Regions from separate parts of the Micromonospora sp. WMMD1274 genome, predicted to be linked through region 1. Evidence: riboswitches for the same ligand, from Rfam matches in the RefSeq annotation. Region 1 holds a riboswitch; the other holds the start of a gene.
The links. A riboswitch is a leader RNA that binds a small molecule or an ion and turns the genes downstream of it on or off. The one in region 1 is predicted to bind cobalamin.
Positions count from the first base shown of each region.

Region 2: it holds a riboswitch for cobalamin, as region 1 does, so the genes downstream of both, ACN27D_RS24985 (peptidase) here and ACN27D_RS01660 (VWA domain-containing protein) in region 1, are expected to answer to the same signal.

Region 1 is NZ_JBMHMG010000001.1:441,771-451,728, reverse strand. Features, by position in the region: gene cobA (uroporphyrinogen-III C-methyltransferase) at 1-347, opposite strand, end outside; gene cobC (Rv2231c family pyridoxal phosphate-dependent protein CobC) at 500-1,501, opposite strand; partial or broken gene ACN27D_RS01670 (cobyrinate a,c-diamide synthase) at 1,562-2,890, opposite strand; gene cobO (cob(I)yrinic acid a,c-diamide adenosyltransferase) at 2,884-3,498, opposite strand; gene ACN27D_RS01660 (VWA domain-containing protein) at 3,498-5,501, opposite strand; cobalamin riboswitch at 5,548-5,691, opposite strand; gene cbiE (precorrin-6y C5,15-methyltransferase (decarboxylating) subunit CbiE) at 5,762-6,970, shown strand; gene cobM (precorrin-4 C(11)-methyltransferase) at 6,967-7,722, shown strand; gene ACN27D_RS01645 (precorrin-2 C(20)-methyltransferase) at 7,723-9,225, opposite strand; gene ACN27D_RS01640 (precorrin-8X methylmutase) at 9,222-9,887, opposite strand; gene ACN27D_RS01635 (sulfite reductase subunit beta) at 9,884-9,958, opposite strand, start outside.
Region 2 is NZ_JBMHMG010000001.1:5,253,492-5,259,907, reverse strand. Features, by position in the region: gene ACN27D_RS24990 (hypothetical protein) at 52-537, opposite strand; gene ACN27D_RS24985 (peptidase) at 573-1,667, opposite strand; cobalamin riboswitch at 1,714-1,877, opposite strand; gene ACN27D_RS24980 (ABC transporter ATP-binding protein) at 2,033-2,716, opposite strand; gene ACN27D_RS24975 (ABC transporter permease) at 2,713-3,852, opposite strand; gene ACN27D_RS24970 (sensor histidine kinase) at 3,977-5,197, shown strand; gene ACN27D_RS24965 (response regulator transcription factor) at 5,194-5,832, shown strand; gene ACN27D_RS24960 (hypothetical protein) at 6,037-6,416, shown strand, end outside.

The DNA of each region.
Region 1 (9,958 bases):
AGCCGCACGACGTGCTTGCCGGACTTCGCGTGCTCGACGAGGAGCCGGTTGATCTCCTCCTGGCTGGTCGAGCGTCCGAACGGGATCTTCGACACGTCGATGACCTGCACGCCCGGAGGCGCCCAGGCCAGCGACTCCCAGGGGGCGAGCCGGTCGGCGACGACGACGTCGGCGGTTTCGATCGCGGCTCGTCCGGCGACCGTCACCAGGCCGGCGTCGCCCGGTCCGGCGCCGACAAGCGTCACGCGGCCGGTGTCCGTGGGTGCGGTGGCAGGCTGGCGTTGCGGTCGCGTAACGGAGCGGATGACCAGGTCGAAGGTTGTCTCGTCGACGGGCTCGGCGGTCAACCTGAGGCGGCCGCGTTGGGCGAGGTCCTCTAGGGCGGCGCAGACTGTGGCGGCATGGACGGTCACGTCGGCACCGTCGCGCAGCAGTCCCGCGACGATCGGGACGGCGTGGTCGGCGCCGTCCAGGAGGAGGACGCAGCGTCCGGTGACGTTCATCTCCATGCGGTGTGGACTCCCAGTGCGGTGATCAGGTGGCGGGTGGCCGCGGGCTCGGGCACGGTGATGCGGACCCAGGTGTCGTCCAGACCGGGAACGCTGTCGACGCGACGCACGGCGATGCCGTCGCCGTGCAGCCGGATACGGGCGGCGGACCCCAGCCGCGCGAGTACGAACGGGGCATTGGAGGCGGCGACCTCGATGCCGAGTGCGTTGAGCCCATCGACGAGGACCCGCCGGTGCTGCTCGACTCGATGTGCTTGCCGTCTGGCCTCGCGTGTTGCCTCGGGACTGGCGGTCGCCGCGATGGCGTGCAGGGCCGGGGTGCTGACCGACCACGGCGGCTGCTGCGCGCGCAGGTCGGCGAGTAAGGCCGGGTCGCCGATGACGTAGCCGGCGCGGATGCCGGGCATGGACCATAGCTTGGTGAGAGTACGGATGACCAGCAGACCCGTGACTCGGTGCTCGGCCAGACTGTCTGGCTGGCCGGGCACGAAATCCATCAAGGATTCGTCGACTACCACCACCCGCCCAGGTCGGCACAGCGCACGGATCGTCGCAGCCGGGTGCAGCCGACCCGTCGGGTCGGTGGGGTTGCTGATGACCACGAGGTCCGCGTTCGTGGGGATGGAATCCGGTTCCAGGGCGAAGCCGTTCTCGGGCCGGCAGAGGACGTGGGCAGCGGTGCGCAAGGCAACGTCCGGCATGGTGAGCTGCGGATGTACGACGACCGGGCGTTGCCACGGTCGGGCGCGGGCGAGCAGGAAGAACGCCTCGGTGGCCCCGGCGGTGACGAGGACGTCATCGGGGCGGCGGTCGTGGCGCCGTGCCACTGTCTGCTGCGCCGCCGTGGTGTCGGGGTAGCTGGTGCAGGCGGCGATACCGTCGCAAAGTGACTGGTCAAGCCAGTCCGGGCGAGGCCGCCGGCTCCTGTCGTCCGCGAGGTCGAGCAGATCGTTGCCGATCTCGGCCTCCGTGTCGGCCGGCGGCGGGCACACCACCGATGCCGGCCCGGGCGGCACCAAGGCGCGAGGGGCGGGGCGGGCTTGCGACGCGACGGCGTCGGCGAAGGATTGGGCGAGGTGAGGGTGACCGGCCCAGTGCACGTGCAAGTAGGACGCGCTCAGGGTGGGGCCGGCATAACCGACGGGCTCGGCGTCGACCGTCCAGGCCGGCCGGTCGCCGTGCACCGGGGTGACCGTCGTGCGGTGGAACTCGTGCGCGGTCGCGGCGGCGCCGGCCGGCCCGAGGAGCTGGTCGTCGACCAGGGTGGGCCGCCGGTAGGCCAGGGTGAGGCGTGGCGTCATCGCGGCGTCCGCGTCGAGGGCCCCGACCATGGGGTGGCCGTCGACGGTGTGGCACAGGTACAGCAGGCCGGCGCATTCGGCGACGGTCGGGACGCCGTCCAGCACAGCCTGGCGCAGCTCGGCACGCAGGCTCGTGTTCGCGCTCAGCGCCGCGGCGTGCACCTCCGGGAAGCCACCGCCCAGGTATAGCCCTCGAGCGCCGCTGGGCAGATGTCGGTCTGTCGCGGGATCGAAGGGGATGACGCTGCATCCCGCCGCTTCGAGCAGTTCGGTCGTCTCGGTGTAGCGGAAGGTGAATGCGCGGCCCGCCGCGACCGCCACCACCGGAGCCGCCAAGGAAGAGCGGCACACCTGCTGGCTGGGTTCCCAGGGTGCCGCCTTGAGGTCCGGTGCGGTTCGCGAGATCTCCAAGACGGCGTCCAGGTCCACGTGCGCGGCGACCTGTTCAGCGAGCCGGCCGAGCGAATCGGCCGCCGTGTCGCGTTCGGTGGCCGGAACGAGCCCGAGGTGCCGCGAGGGGGCGGTGATTCCCTGGTCACGCCGGAGGATGCCCAGGATGGGGACGCCAATGGACTCCACGGCCCCGGCGACCTCGGCGGCATGGCGGGGGGAGCCGGCCTTGTTGAGTACGACGCCGGCGATCGTGACGCCGGGCTCGAAGGTAGCCATGCCGTGCACGACCGCGCCGACGCTGCGTGCGGCGTGCGAGACGTCCACGACGAGGACGACCGGTGTTCGGGTCAGCGTCGCGACGTGCGCGGTCGAGGCGAACCCGTCGCCGCCTATCTGACCGTCGAACAAGCCCATCACGCCTTCGATGACCGCAATGCCGGCGTTGCGGGCACCGTGCAGCAGCAGGGGCACGATGAGCGAAGGGCCGACCAGGTGGGGGTCGAGATTGCGGCCGGGGCGGCCGGTGGCGAGGGCGTGGTAACCGGGGTCGATGTAGTCCGGCCCCACCTTGTGGCCGGAGACGACGTGCCCGCGGGCAGCGAGCGCGGCCATCAGCCCGGTCGCGACCGTCGTCTTGCCGTGCCCGGAGGCCGGCGCCGCCACGAGGACCCGTGGCAGGGTCACCATTCGATGCCCCGCTGGCCCTTCTGGCCCACGTCCATCGGGTGCTTCACATGCTGCATCTCGGTGACCAGATCGGCGACCTCCAGCAGGCGTGGGTCCGCGCGGCGGCCTGTGACGACCACGTGCTGGGTGCCCGGGCGGTTCGCCAGCGTCTCGACGACATCGTCGACGTCCACCCAGCCCCACTGCATCGGGTAGGTGAACTCGTCGAGCACGTACAAGCGGTGCCGCTCGGCCTGGATGCGTCGCTTGACTTCGGCCCATCCCTCCGCTGCCGCGGCGGCGTGGTCGTCGTCGGTGCCACTCTTGCGGCTCCATGACCAGCCCGAGCCCATCTTGTGCCACTCGACCGGACCGCCTTCGCCGGTTTCCTCGTGTAGCCGGGCGAGGCGTTCGAGCACGGTCTGCTCGCCGATGCGCCACTTGGCGGACTTGACAAACTGGAAGACGCCGATATCCCAGCCCTGGTTCCAGGCCCGCATCGCCAGGCCGAAAGCGGCGGTCGACTTTCCCTTGCCGTTACCGGTGTGGACCATCAGCAGCGGGCGGTTGCGACGCTGCCGCGTGCTGAGCCCGTCTTCCGGCACGACGAGCGGCTTTCCCTGCGGCATCAGGCCACCGCCTCACGGGCGGTCGCGGCGCGCACCACACCGGTGAGACCGTCGGCCGTCACCTCGCCGAGCGGCACGTACTCGGCCCGTAGGTGGGCGGCGAGCTCAGCCGCCAACCCGAGCCGGAAGCGGCCTGTCTCGCAGTCGACGACAACGCTCTGCGCGCCGGACACGGCGAGGTGCCGGGCGTGGCGATGGGCACGGCCGAGCGCATCAGGCCCGGCAGTGGCCCGCCCGTCGGTGACGACCACGAGCAAGGCACGGCGCGACGGGTCGCGCAGCGCCTCCCGGCGCAGCACCCCCGCCGACTGCTCGAGGCCTTCGGCGAGCGGGGTTCGTCCGCCGGCGGGCAGCTGCGCCAGACGGCGTGCGGCGACGTCGACCGAGCCGGTCGGCGGCAACGTGACGTCCGCGGTTTGCTGGCGGAACGTCACCAGGGCCACCTTGTCACGACGACGGTAGGCGTCCAGCAGCAGCGCGAGGACCGCTGCCTTGACCTGCTCCATCCGACGGCGCGCCGCCATCGACCCGGACGCGTCGACGCAGAGCAGGACGAGGTTGGATTCCCGACCGACGGTCTCGGCCCGACGCAGGTCGATGGCGGACAGCACGAGGCCGCATCCGGTGGTGCGGCCGCCACGGGAAACCTGGTGCGGTGCGGCGGCGGCGATGGTGGCGGGCAGGTGAAGCCGACCGGTGGTGGACCGGTCGCGTTTCACCCCGGCGACGCGGCCCTGAGGGGTACGCGCTTGCGAGCGGCGTCCGGACTGGCCCTTCCCGGTGCCGTGCACGACGAGCAGCCGGGCGCGAACCGGCTGACCAGCCGGGGTGACCGTCTCGCTCGCCGCATTCGCCGGCGGTGCCTGCCGGCCGGGCTCGGCGCCGGAGCGCGGAAGGGACTCCGATGCGCCGCCCGCGGGTGCCTGCTCGGCCCGATCGTCGTGCGGCGTCCCGCCGGGGCCGTCACCCGGGCCGTCATCCTCGGGGCCGGGATCGTCGCGGCCGAGTAGCTGGTCGAGGCGCTCCTCGTCCAAGCCCGGCTCGTCGAACGGGTTGCGCCGACGCCGGTGCGGCAGGGCAAGCCGGGCTGCCACGCGGATGTCCGCGCGGGTCACCTGGTCACGTCCCTGCCAGGCGGCGTGTGCGGCGGCCGTCCGGGCGGTCACCAGGTCGGCGCGGAGCCCCTCTACGTCGAACGCGGCGCAGATCTCGGCGATCGCCGTCAGCGTTTCCGTGTCGAGCGCCACCGCTGCCACCGAGCGTTGCGCCTCGGCCAGACGGGCGCGCAGCTGCGCCTGCGCGGGCGCCCAGGCCGCGGTGAACGTCTCGGGGTCGGCGTCGAAGGCAAGTCGGCGGCGAACGGCCTCCACGCGCGAGGCCGGGTCGCGCGGAGCGGCCACCTCGACGGTCAGGCCGAAGCGGTCCAGCAGTTGCGGGCGTAGCTCGCCCTCCTCGGGGTTCATCGTGCCGATCAGCACGAACCGGGAGGCGTGTTCGACGGAGATGCCGTCGCGCTCGACGCTTACCCGTCCGGTGGCTGCAGCGTCGAGCAACAGGTCGACCAGGTGATCGTGCAGCAGGTTCACCTCGTCGACGTAAAGCAGACCGCGGTGGGCACGAGCCAGCAGACCCGGCTCGAAGGCGACGACACTGTCGCGCAGCGCGGCGTCGAGGTGAAGGGAGCCGGTCACCCGGTCGTCGCTGGCACCGATCGGGAGCTCCACGAGCCGAACCCGCCGCTCGACGACTCGCGCACGCGGCTCGAACGGTCCGTCGGGAGACATCGCGGCGGGGTCGTCCGGGTCGACGGAGAAACGGTCGCCCTCGAAGACCCGGACGGGGGGCAGCACTTGGGCCAGTGCCCGGACGGTGGTGGTCTTGGCGGTGCCCTTCTCCCCACGGACCAGGACACCGCCGATGAGCGGGTCGATGGCGACCAGGGTGAGGGCGAGGGTCATGTCGTCAGAGCCGACGACGGCACAGAAGGGGTACTGCGCTGGCATGTAGGGCTCCCGCTCGATCTGCCATGGCGGTCCGCGTCGCGGTCGCGTCGCGGGTCGGATCGAGGCCGGTCTTCGGACTTCCCCGGTCTGTGCCGGGGTCACCGCAGCGGGCCCTGTGCCGGACTTTCACCGGCTTCCCAGATTCTCCCCGTAGCCGTCGGCGTGGGGCACCTCGAACCTTCGCCAGCCACCCTAGACGCTGTCCTGACGGTCCGGGCAGGGGTCTCGGTCCCGAATACGCGGGGCTAAGGTTCACCTTTATGAGCGCGCACGTCACCGTCGTCGGGCTCGGAGCCGATGGTTGGGTGAGTCTGGCCGAACCGGCCCGAGCACTGGTACGCAGCGCGGCGACCCTGCTGGGCGGCCGCCGGCACCTCGAGTCGGTGCCTGCGGTCAAGGGGCAGGACCGGGTCATCTGGCCCGTCCCGCTCCGCGAGAGCCTCGCCAGCACGTTGGAAGGCCGCCGTGCGCCGGTCGTCGCTCTCGCCTCGGGAGATCCGCTTCTGTCTGGCATCGGCACGACGTTGCTGGATATCCTCGGCGCCGAACGGGTGACGGTCGTGCCGGCGGTGTCATCAGTCGCTCTTGCGCGGGCGCAGATGGGCTGGCCAGCCGAGACCACGACGGTGATCAGCCTCGTGGGCCGAGATATCCGGCTGCTTGTGCCAGCCCTCGCCGCGGGCCGCCGGCTGCTGGTGCTGTCCAGTGACGAGTCGACGCCCGCGGCCGTCGCGGGGTTGCTCGCGGAACACCGCTGGGGTGACTCGCGGCTGGTCGTGCTCGGTGACCTGGGGTCGCCGACGGAGTCACGGGTGGAGGCGGTAGCGCGCAGCTGGAATGTCACCGATGTGCCGAGGCTGAACGTCGTGGCCGTGCAGGTCCGGGGGACCGGGCAGGGGTGGGCGGCCGGAGCGGTGCTGCCGGACGAGGCGTTCGAGCACACCGGGCAGATCACCAAGCGCGACCTGCGCGCCAGCGCACTGGCGCGGCTGTCGTCCGCCCCCGGGCAGCTGCTCTGGGATGTCGGCGCCGGCAGCGGATCGATCGGGGTGGAGTGGATGCGCGCGTGGCCGACAGCCCATGCGGTCGCGATCGAGCCACGTGCCGATCGGGCCGCCCTGGTTCGTGCCAACGCGCAGCGCCACGGGGTGCCCTCGCTCGAAGTCGTCCAGGCAAGGGCACCTGACGCATTGCACCACCTGCGACGTCCCGACGCGGTGTTCGTCGGTGGGGGCGCGACGACGCCGGGGGTGCTGGACGGCTGCTGGGCGGCGTTGCATACCGGCGGACGGCTCGTCGTGCACGGCGTCACGGCCGAGACCGAGGCTGTCCTGCTGGAGCGTTACCGCCGCCACGGCGGCGAGCTGATACGGCTGCACGTCGAGCGAGCCGAACCGCTCGGTCGTTTCACCGGCTGGTCGCCGGGGCGTGCGGTCAGCCAGTGGTCCGTCACCAAGGGAGCGTCATGACCGTCCACTTCGTCGGGGCCGGACCCGGCGCCGCCGACCTGCTCACGCTACGGGCCGTTCGGCTACTGAACGCTGCCGACGTCTGCTTGTACGCGGGCACCTACCTGGACGCGGGAGTGCTCGGACATTGCCGCCCGCGTGCCCGCCTGGTAGACACCCAGCACCTCGACCTCGACGAGATCACCGCGCAGCTGATCCGGGCGCACGCCGAAGGCCTCAATGTGGTCCGACTGTGCTCCGGGGACCCGTCGCTGTACTCGGCCGTCCACGAGCAGGCTCGTCGGCTCGACGCGGCCCAGGTGCCGTGGGACATCACTCCGGGCGTCCCCGCCTACGCCGCGGCCGCCGCCATCGTGGGTGCCGAGCTGACTGTTCCCGAGCTGGCTCAGTCTGTTGTGCTCACCCGCGCCCAGGCCCGCTCGACGGCGATGCCCGAAGGGGAGAGGCTCGCTGCCTTCGCGACGACCGGCGCGACGCTGGCACTGCACCTGGCGGTCACCCGGACCCGGGAGCTGGCCGCTGAGCTGGCCGAGCACTACGGCGCGACCTGCCCCGCCGTAGTGGTGTCCCGGGCAACCCAGCCCGGTGAACTCGTGCTGCGCGCGACGCTGGCTGACATCGGTGAGCAGGTGGAGGCCGCAGGGCTGCGCCAGGCCGCCGTCATCCTCGTCGGGCCGGCGCTGGCGCCAGATGTTCGCGGCGGCGAGTCGTTTCTGTACGCGGCCGGCCGCGAGCGGCGCGCCCACGCCTGATCACCGCACGAATCGAGGACTCCAGACCTGGCCGTTTTCGGTGACGCGGGTGGCCGAGGCACCGATGAGCACCAGGCACCTCATGTCGATCGTCTCCGGCTCCAGCTCGCCGAGACTCGTCACGCAGAGGCTCTCGCCGGGTCGTCCGACGTCGCGCCCGACAACCACGACCGTGGCCGACGGCTTCTGTTCCAGCAGCACCGCCTTGGCCCGTGCCAACTGCTCGGTGCGTGAGCGCGAGCGCGGGTTGAACAGCGCGAGCACCAGGTCGGCCTCGGCGACGGCACGCAGTCGCTTCTCCACCACCTCCCACGGCTTGAGCCGGTCGGAGAGGCTCAGCACCGCGAAATCGGCGCCGATGGGCGCGCCCGCACGCGCCGCGACGGCCTGGACCGCCGAGATGCCCGGCACCACGCGGACCGTGACGTCGGCGTAACGAGGGTCCTCGGCAGCTTCGAATACGGCCGACGCCATGCCGAAGATGCCGGCGTCGCCTCCGGAGACAACAGCGACCCGCTCACCGGCCAACGCGAGATCGAGCGCCGCCCGGGCGCGGTCCACCTCGACGCTGTTGCCGGACGCGTGCCGTACCAGCCCGGGCCGTTGCGGCACACGCTGGACGTACGGTCCGTAACCGACGACGTAGTCGACCTCGGCCAACACGTGTGAGGCCTCGGGGGAAAGCCACTCCTCCGGTCCGGGTCCCAGTCCTACCACGACGACCTCCGCGCCGGGCGCCGCCCGGAACGGCTCGCGTTCGGGCCGGTCGTAGCGGGCGACGCCGGGACGCGTGTCGCCCGGGACCAGGACGATCGAGAAGTACGGGACTGTAGCAGGGTCGACGTCGGCGACGGGGAGCACCCGTTCGGCGTCCATCGAGGCGCGCTCGACGTACCAGGAACCCTTGATGCGGCCAGCCTGCTGCAGCGCTGAGCGGACCTTGGCGAAGGTGCGGCCGAGCTTCATGATCACCGCGCCGTCGGTGTCGGCCAGGCGCCGTGCCAGCTCGGGCTCGGGCAGGGTGCCCGGCAGCACCGTGAGCACGTCGGTCTGGCGCACCAGGGGAAGCGCGGTGGTGGCGGTGGCGGCCGCGAACGCCGGGACACCGGCGATGACGTGAGTCTGGAATTCCTCGGCTAGACGGTCGTGCAGGTACATGAACGACCCGTAGAGCATCGGGTCCCCCTCGGACAGCACGACGACGTCGCGGTCGGCGATCAGGTGGTGACGCAGGCGCTCGGCGCACTCGAGGTAGAAGTCGGCCATCGCGCCGGCATACCCGCCCGGATGATCGGTCGCCTGCGTCGTGACCGGGTAGACGAGGGCCTCCTCGACCACGCCGTCGGGCAGCAGACCAGCCGCGATCCGCCGGGCGTTGGAGCTCTTGCCGACGCCTTGGTGGTAGGCCACCACGTCCGCCGCGCCGATGATCCGGGCGGCCTTGAGCGTGATCAGTTCGGGATCGCCGGGGCCGACGCCGACGCCGTAGAGGACGCCACTCATTCCTGCTCCTGTGCGAGGGCGTTGAGGGCCGAGGCGGCCATCGCCGAGCCGCCGCGGCGGCCGGTGACGACGAGGTATGGCACGTCGAGGTTCGGGTCGTCGCCGGCAAGGTCGATCAGCGCCTGCTTGGCCTCAGCGGCCCCGATGAAGCCGACCGGGGTGCCGATGACCGCCGCCGGCCGCGGTGCGCCGTCGCGCAGCATCTCCAGCAGGTGGAACAGCGCGGTTGGCGCGTTGCCGAACGCGACGACGGCGCCTTGGAGGTGTTCGGCCCACAGCGAGACGGCGGCGGCCGAGCGCGTGGTCGACCAGCCCTGGGCGAGGCCGGGGACGCGCGGGTCGCGCAGCAGGCAGCGGACCTCGTTGTCGCGCGGCAGTCGGGCCCGGGTCACGCCCGCGGCGACCATGTGGGCATCGGTGAGGATCGGGGCGCCCGACCGCAGCGCCGAGCGGGCCGTGGCGACCAGCGCCGGGTGGATGACCAGGTCGCGAGCCAGGTCGGTCTGCCCGCACGCGTGGATCATCCGGACCGCGACCTTCTCCGCGTTGACCGGGATGCCCGACAGGTCGGCCTCGGCGCGGATGGTCGCGAACGAGTCGACGTAGATCTGCGCGCCGTCGGTCACGTAATCGTAGCGGCGTGTCGGTGGGGCGAGGGTCATGCTTTCTCCAGGTCGGGCACGATCAGTGTGCGCCACGGTGTGACGACGACGTGCGGGGCGCCCCAGGCGGC
Region 2 (6,416 bases), 4.8 Mb from region 1:
GCGCGACGACGCCAGAGCAGCGGCCGGCACCCGGTGCGCCGCTGGTCACACCTAGGGAGCGGCGATGCTCGGCGGGGCGCCGGCGCCGAAGGACCAGCCCTCGACACTGCCCGGCGCGGGGTTGTAGCTGGTCGCCCCGGACGTGCTGTAGGACCAGGAGCCGCCGCTGGGGGCGTGCCAGTACGACCAGTACGCCGTGACCGGCGGGGTGTTGACGCACGGCTCGGTCGCGGCGGTGGGCTTGCCGTTGATCCGGCAGACGAAGGCCAGGCCCCAGCGGGCGGTGCCGGTGACTGTGAAGCCGGCGGCCTGCAGCGCGGCCAGGCCGGTGGCCGGGTCACCCGGGGCACATCCGACCTGGACGCCGCCGCCGAGCGCGGCGAAGTCGACGACCACTGTGACTCCCGAGGTGCCGACGCAGGCGGCGGCGTGCGCCGCCCGGGGCGCGGGTTCGGCGGCGGTCAGCGCGACGCCCGCCACGGCGGCGGCCAGCAGGCCGGCCAGCCAGGTGCGGACTGTGGAACGGTGACGGAACACGGGTCCTCCTGTGATCGGGTGAGCGGCGAGGGGGTTCACGGGCAGGCGAGCGCCGGCGCGCCGGGTTCGGCACCGGCGGCGGACAGGCGGGCGTACCCGGTCCCGGTGAGACCGAGGACGGCCTGGGCGGTGGCCCGCGGTGCGGTGGCCGGGTCGAAGCCGCCGCCGTCGAAGTCGACAGCGCCCCGGTCCGCCGGCGCCCCGGCGCAGCCGACCTGGAGTCCGGCGAGGAACGCCCGGGCGCGCGCCCAGGCCAGGGGCCGGCTGCCGTCGCGCAGGGCCTGCGCGGCGAGGCCGGTGCTGTTGGCGTTCGGCGTGCCGGCGGCGTTGGCGAAGCCGCCGTCGGCACCTTGGACGGACACGAGCCAGCGCAGCCCGGCGGCGGCGTCGGCCGGACGCCCCGCGGCGCGCAGCGCCTGCGTCGCGAGCGCGGTCGCGTCCACGTCGGACACGCAGACCGGTTGCGCGGGCAGCAGCGGGTAGCCGCCGTCCGGGCATCGGGTGCCGGCCAGCCAGGCGGCCGCCGCCGGTGGCGCCCCGGCCGCTGTGCGGTCCAGCGCCAGCAGCGCGAAGGACTGGCTGAACGCGTTGCTGTAGTCGCCGTACGCGGACCGGTCGCTGAACCGGCCGGCCGGCGTCTGGAGCGAGCGCAGCCGGGCGATCAGGTCGACCCCGCCGACGTCGGCCGGGTCGCCGCCGCGCACCTGCACGGCGAGGGCGAGCTTGGCTGTCGCGCCCGCGTACGCCTCGGCGACGCCGTCGCCGACGTATCCGTCGCGGATGTCCGGCCGGGTGACCCAGGCCAGCGCGTCGGCGCTGTAGTCGTCGGCGGCGCCCGCGGCGGCGAAGGCGAACACGGCGTCGAGGGTCAGCCCCTGGTCGGGGTAGGCGACGCCGTCGAAGACCGCCTCGAAGCGTTCCCCGTCGACCAGTTGCCGGGCGAGCCAGCCGGCGGCGGCCTCGGGGCGGGTGAGGGCGGCGCGCTCGGGTGCGGCGACGGCCGGTGTGGTGAGGATGAGGCGGCGAGCACGCCGCAGAGGAGCGCGAGCAGGCGGTGCCGGCTTCGGCGGACGACCATCGGAAGCGCCTTTCCGGCCCGGCGGTCGTCGAAAGCCCGGCCGATGCGGCAACGCCGGGTCGGTCGGGACTCCGACCCGTGGGCCACGACGGGTGGGGAGCGGATTCACGCGTACGACGGGTATTCGGGCTCGCCGCCAGAGTTCACTGGACGGCCTACCGTTGCGGGCCAGCGCCGGATTTCGACCGGTCTTCCCCCGCACGTACACGCGGTGATTCAGTTGTCGCGACAGTCTTATGTGGCCGTAGCCCCGGTGTCAATGCGCCAGGAGCCGCACACGTGCCGTGACGAGCGGCGGAGTCGGCGGTCTCACATTCCGTCGGCCGCGACCGCGTTCCCGCCGGCCGGGGACGGGCCGGCGTCCCGGCGTACGCCGGGTTGCTGCTGCGGGCCGGACAGCTCGTGGGTCGCGCCGCTTCAGCGGGCCGGTGCCGGAAGGTGGAGGCGGCCGTCGTGGACCTCGGCGATCTGGTCGGCGGCGGTGAGGAGCGTGCGGTCGTGGGTGACCAGGACGGTGGCGGTGGCCTGCTGGTGGGTGAGGCGGGTGATCAGGTCGATGACGGCGGCGCCGCGTTCGTGGTCGAGGGCGCTGGTGGGTTCGTCGACGAGCAGCACGGTGGGGTCGTTCATCAGGGCGCGGGCGATGTTGACGCGCTGGCGCTGGCCGCCGGAGAGCTGGTGGGGCCGGCGGTCGGCCTGGCCGGCGAGGCCGACCGCGTCGAGGAGTTCCATGGCGCGGGTGCGGGCCGTGGCCGGCGGGCGGCCGTCGATGTGGGCCATGACCTGGAGCTGCTCGGCGGCGGTGAGGGAGGGCAGCAGGTTGGGCTGCTGGAAGACGATGCCGATCCTGCGGCGGCGCAGGTCGGCGAGTTCGCTCCTGATCATGCCGGTGGTGGGGGTGCCGTCGACGGTGACGGTGCCGGAGTCGGGGGTGATGAGGGTGGCGGCGACCGCGAGGAGGCTGGACTTGCCGGAGCCGGAAGGGCCGATCACGGCGGTCAGGCTGCCCTTGGGTACGTCCAGGGTGACGCGGTCGAGGGCGGTCAGGCGGCCCTCGCCGTCGGGGTAGGTGAGGGTGACGTCGGTCAGGTTCAGGCTCATCGGGCGCTCCCCAGGGCGGTCAGCGGGTCGACGGAGGTGATGCGGCGGATGGACAGAGCGGCTCCGAGCGCGCCGAGAATGACGATCACGGCCGCGGGGAGCAGGACGGTCACCGGGGTCAGGAGGAACGGCACCGCGGACCCGGCGACGAGGGCGCCGAGGGCGGCGGCGATGCCGGTGCCGAGCAGGGTGCCGCCGGTGAGCAGGACGACGGCCTGTCCGAGGGCGTCCTTGAGAAGGTTGGCGGTGGAGGCGCCGAGTGCCTTCAGCACGGCGACGTCACCGCTGCGCTGGATGGTCCAGACGGTGAAGAAGGCACCGATGACCAGGGCGGAGATGGCGAACAGGAAGCCGCGCATCAACTGTAGGGAGCCGTTCTCGGAGGTGTAGGAGCCGATCGCGGACAGCGAGTCGTCGACGGAGACCGTCTCGGTGCCCGCCTGCCGGTCGATGGCCGCCAGATCGGCCCCCGAGGTGGTGGTCAGGGCGACGACGGTGGCCGTCGGGCCACCGCCACCGGTGCCGGTGGGAGGCGCGATCCGCTGCCACGCGTCCAAGCTGGTCCACACCACAGGGGTGTGGCTGAAGGAGGCGTCGCCCCGTACTGCAGCCACTGTGAGTTGCTGCGCGGCCAGCGTGATCGAGTCACCGGCCTGCACGCCGAGGTCGTCGGCGGCCTTGGTGGACAGCACTGCCGAGCGCCCGTCGATCCTGCCGCTGTCGGGGGCCAGGCGGGAGCCGGGCCGGACGCCGAAGGCGGAGACCCCGGCGCTTCTGTCCCCGGCGGTGGCCTTGGTGGTGGTGATGCCCAGCGGCTCGGCACCGGTGACTCCGGGAGCCTCGGCCCACTGCTCCCACTGCTTCTCGGTGACCGTGGAGTTGGAGTACGACACACTCTGGCCGTCGCCGGGTGCCTGGAAGGCGATCCTGTCGGCGGGCAGGCCGGTGATGGCCGAGACGTTCTGCTGGCCCAGTCCGGCCGTCAACCCGGACAGCAGCCCGACCAGCAGGGTGATCAACACGATGACGGTCCCCATCAGGGCAAAGCGCCCCTTGGCGAACTTCAGATCTCTCCAGGCGACGAACACGGCCTCGGCCTGTCCTTTCCAGCGGTGGAAGCGGTATGGATCCACCATCGCTGCCGACGCCCGTGTGCGCGTCTGGCGTAGGACGGCACTTCGCGGGCCGGAAGACGGCACCCGGGTTCTAACTTTCGATAGAGGCCCCCGGGCCGCCTGCCTCGGTAACGTGGGACGCACTGTGAGCACCGCTGCCCCCGTCCTGACGCCGACCATCCGGGCCCTGGCCTGGTGCCTTCACCTGCTGATCGCCGGCCTGCTCGTCCTGGCCGCCGGCCGGGCGGTGGCCGTCGACCGGCCCCACGCCGGACTGATCGTCGCTGCTGCGGCGGCGTTCGGCCTGACGTACGCCGCCGGGCCGTTCCTTCCCCGCATCCGCCGCTCGCGGCGGACCGCCGCGTGGTGGCTGGCCGCCGTGGGCGCCGTGTGGCTGTTGCTGCTGGGCCTGTCCCCCGACGCGATCTGGGTGGCCTTTCCACTGTACTTCCTCCAGCTCCACCTGCTGCCGCGCCGCGCCGGCCTGGCCGCCGTGATCGCCACCGCCGCGGCTGCCGTCGCCGGGTTCGCCGCCCACGCCGGCTCCTTCACCCCGGCCGTGGCGATCGGTCCCGCGCTCGGCGCCGCCGTCGCCGTCGGGGTGGTGTGGGGATACCAGGCCCTGTACCGGGAGAGCGAGCAGCGCAGGCAACTGATCGAGGAACTCACCGCCACCCGGGCCGACCTGGCCCGGGCCCAGCATACCGCCGGCGTACTCGCCGAACGCGAGCGTCTGGCCCGCGAGATCCACGACACCCTCGCCCAGGGCCTGTCCAGCATCCAACTGCTGTTGCGCGCCGCCGAGCGCGCCCTGCCCGGCCGGACCGACGCCGCCGCGGGCCACGTCGACGCGGCCCGCCAGGTCGCCGTGGACAACCTCGCCGAGGCCCGGCGCTTCGTCGCCGCACTCACCCCGCCCGCCCTGGAGGGCACCACCCTGGCCGGTGCACTGGAGCGCCTGTGCACCACCACCAGCGCCCGCCACCGCCTCACCGCGCGCTTCCGCCTCGGCGGCGATCCCGTGCCGCTGTCGACCGCCCAGGAGGTGGCTCTCCTGCGTGTCGCCCAGTCCGCCCTCGCGAACACGGTCCGGCACGCCCGGGCCACCACCGCCGAGGTCACCCTCAGCAATCTCGGCGACCACGTCGCCCTGCACGTCGTCGACGACGGGCGCGGCTTCGACCCCGAACGGACGTCCGCCCCCGACGCCGACAGCGGCGGCTTCGGCCTGGCGGCCATGCGTGCCCGCATGGACACCCTCGGCGGCACCCTGGCCGTCGAGTCCGCGCCCGGTCACGGCACCGCCCTGACCGCCCGGCTTCCCCTCACCCAACCCACCGAGACCGAGCCCGAGGGCCGCCCGTGACCGACGACGCCCCCATCCGCCTCCTCCTGGCCGACGACCACCCCGTCGTACGGGCCGGGCTGCGCGCCGTGCTGGAAACCGAACCCGGCCTCGTCGTCGTGGCCGAGGCCGCCACCGCCGAGGACGCCGTCACCCGCGCCGCCGAAGGCGACATAGACGTCGTGCTGATGGACCTCCAGTTCGGCAAGGGCATGGGCGGCGCCGAAGCCACCGCCCGGATCACCGCCCGCCCGGGAGCGCCGCGCGTGCTGATCGTCACCACCTACGACTCCGACGCCGACACCCTGCCCGCCATCGAGGCCGGCGCCACCGGCTACCTCCTCAAGGACGCCCCACCCGAGGACCTGGCCGCCGCCGTCCGCACCGCCGCCGCCGGACGCACCACGCTGGCGCCCGCCGTCGCGGACCGGCTGATGAACCGCCTGCGTACGCCGGGCACCGCCCTGACCCGACGGGAGACCGAGGTCATCGCGCTGGTCGCGGACGGTCTGTCCAACCAGGCCATCGGCGCCCGCCTCTACCTGACCGAGGGCACGGTCAAGTCCCACCTGGCCCGCATCTACGCCAAACTCGGCGTCGACTCTCGCACCGCCGCCGTCGCCACCGCCACCGACCTCGGCCTCATCCGCCGCTGACCGGGTGTCCGACGGTCGCCTGTTCCCGCCCGCCGGTCACCGCTCACCCTCCGACGGCCATTGGCCCCGGTTCCTTGGTCTCCTGCGGTGTCGCCGCGCCGACGCGGGTCGAGCGGCCTGTCCGATTCCGCGCTGTCCGCTTTCCCGCGCGCGAGTGACCGACAGGTGACTGCAGCGTGACACGCCGTGGATACGCTGCCAACCATGGCCCCGGGTCCACCGACCCTTCTGGAGGCTGCCGACGAGGCGGCCCGGCCACTGCGCGCCGTGCTGGAGGACGTCTGGCTGACCCTCGACACCGCGGTCGAGGGCGAGGGCCGCTGGCTGGAGCTGTACGGCGGTGCACCGGCAGATCCGGTGTTCGTGTGCCTCGACGCGATGAGCAACGTCCTGCACGTCCGCTTCGACGGCGCCGATTCGCTGACCGTGAGCTATCTGCCCGGCTGGTGCTACGAGGCCGCCACCGCGGCGCACGCGGACCGGCGGCCGGAGGCGTCCGCCGTCATGGTGACCGACGTCGACGCCGCCCAGCCGCTGGTCTTCGACCTGAGGGTCGAGCACCGGATCGCCGGTGCCGAACGGAG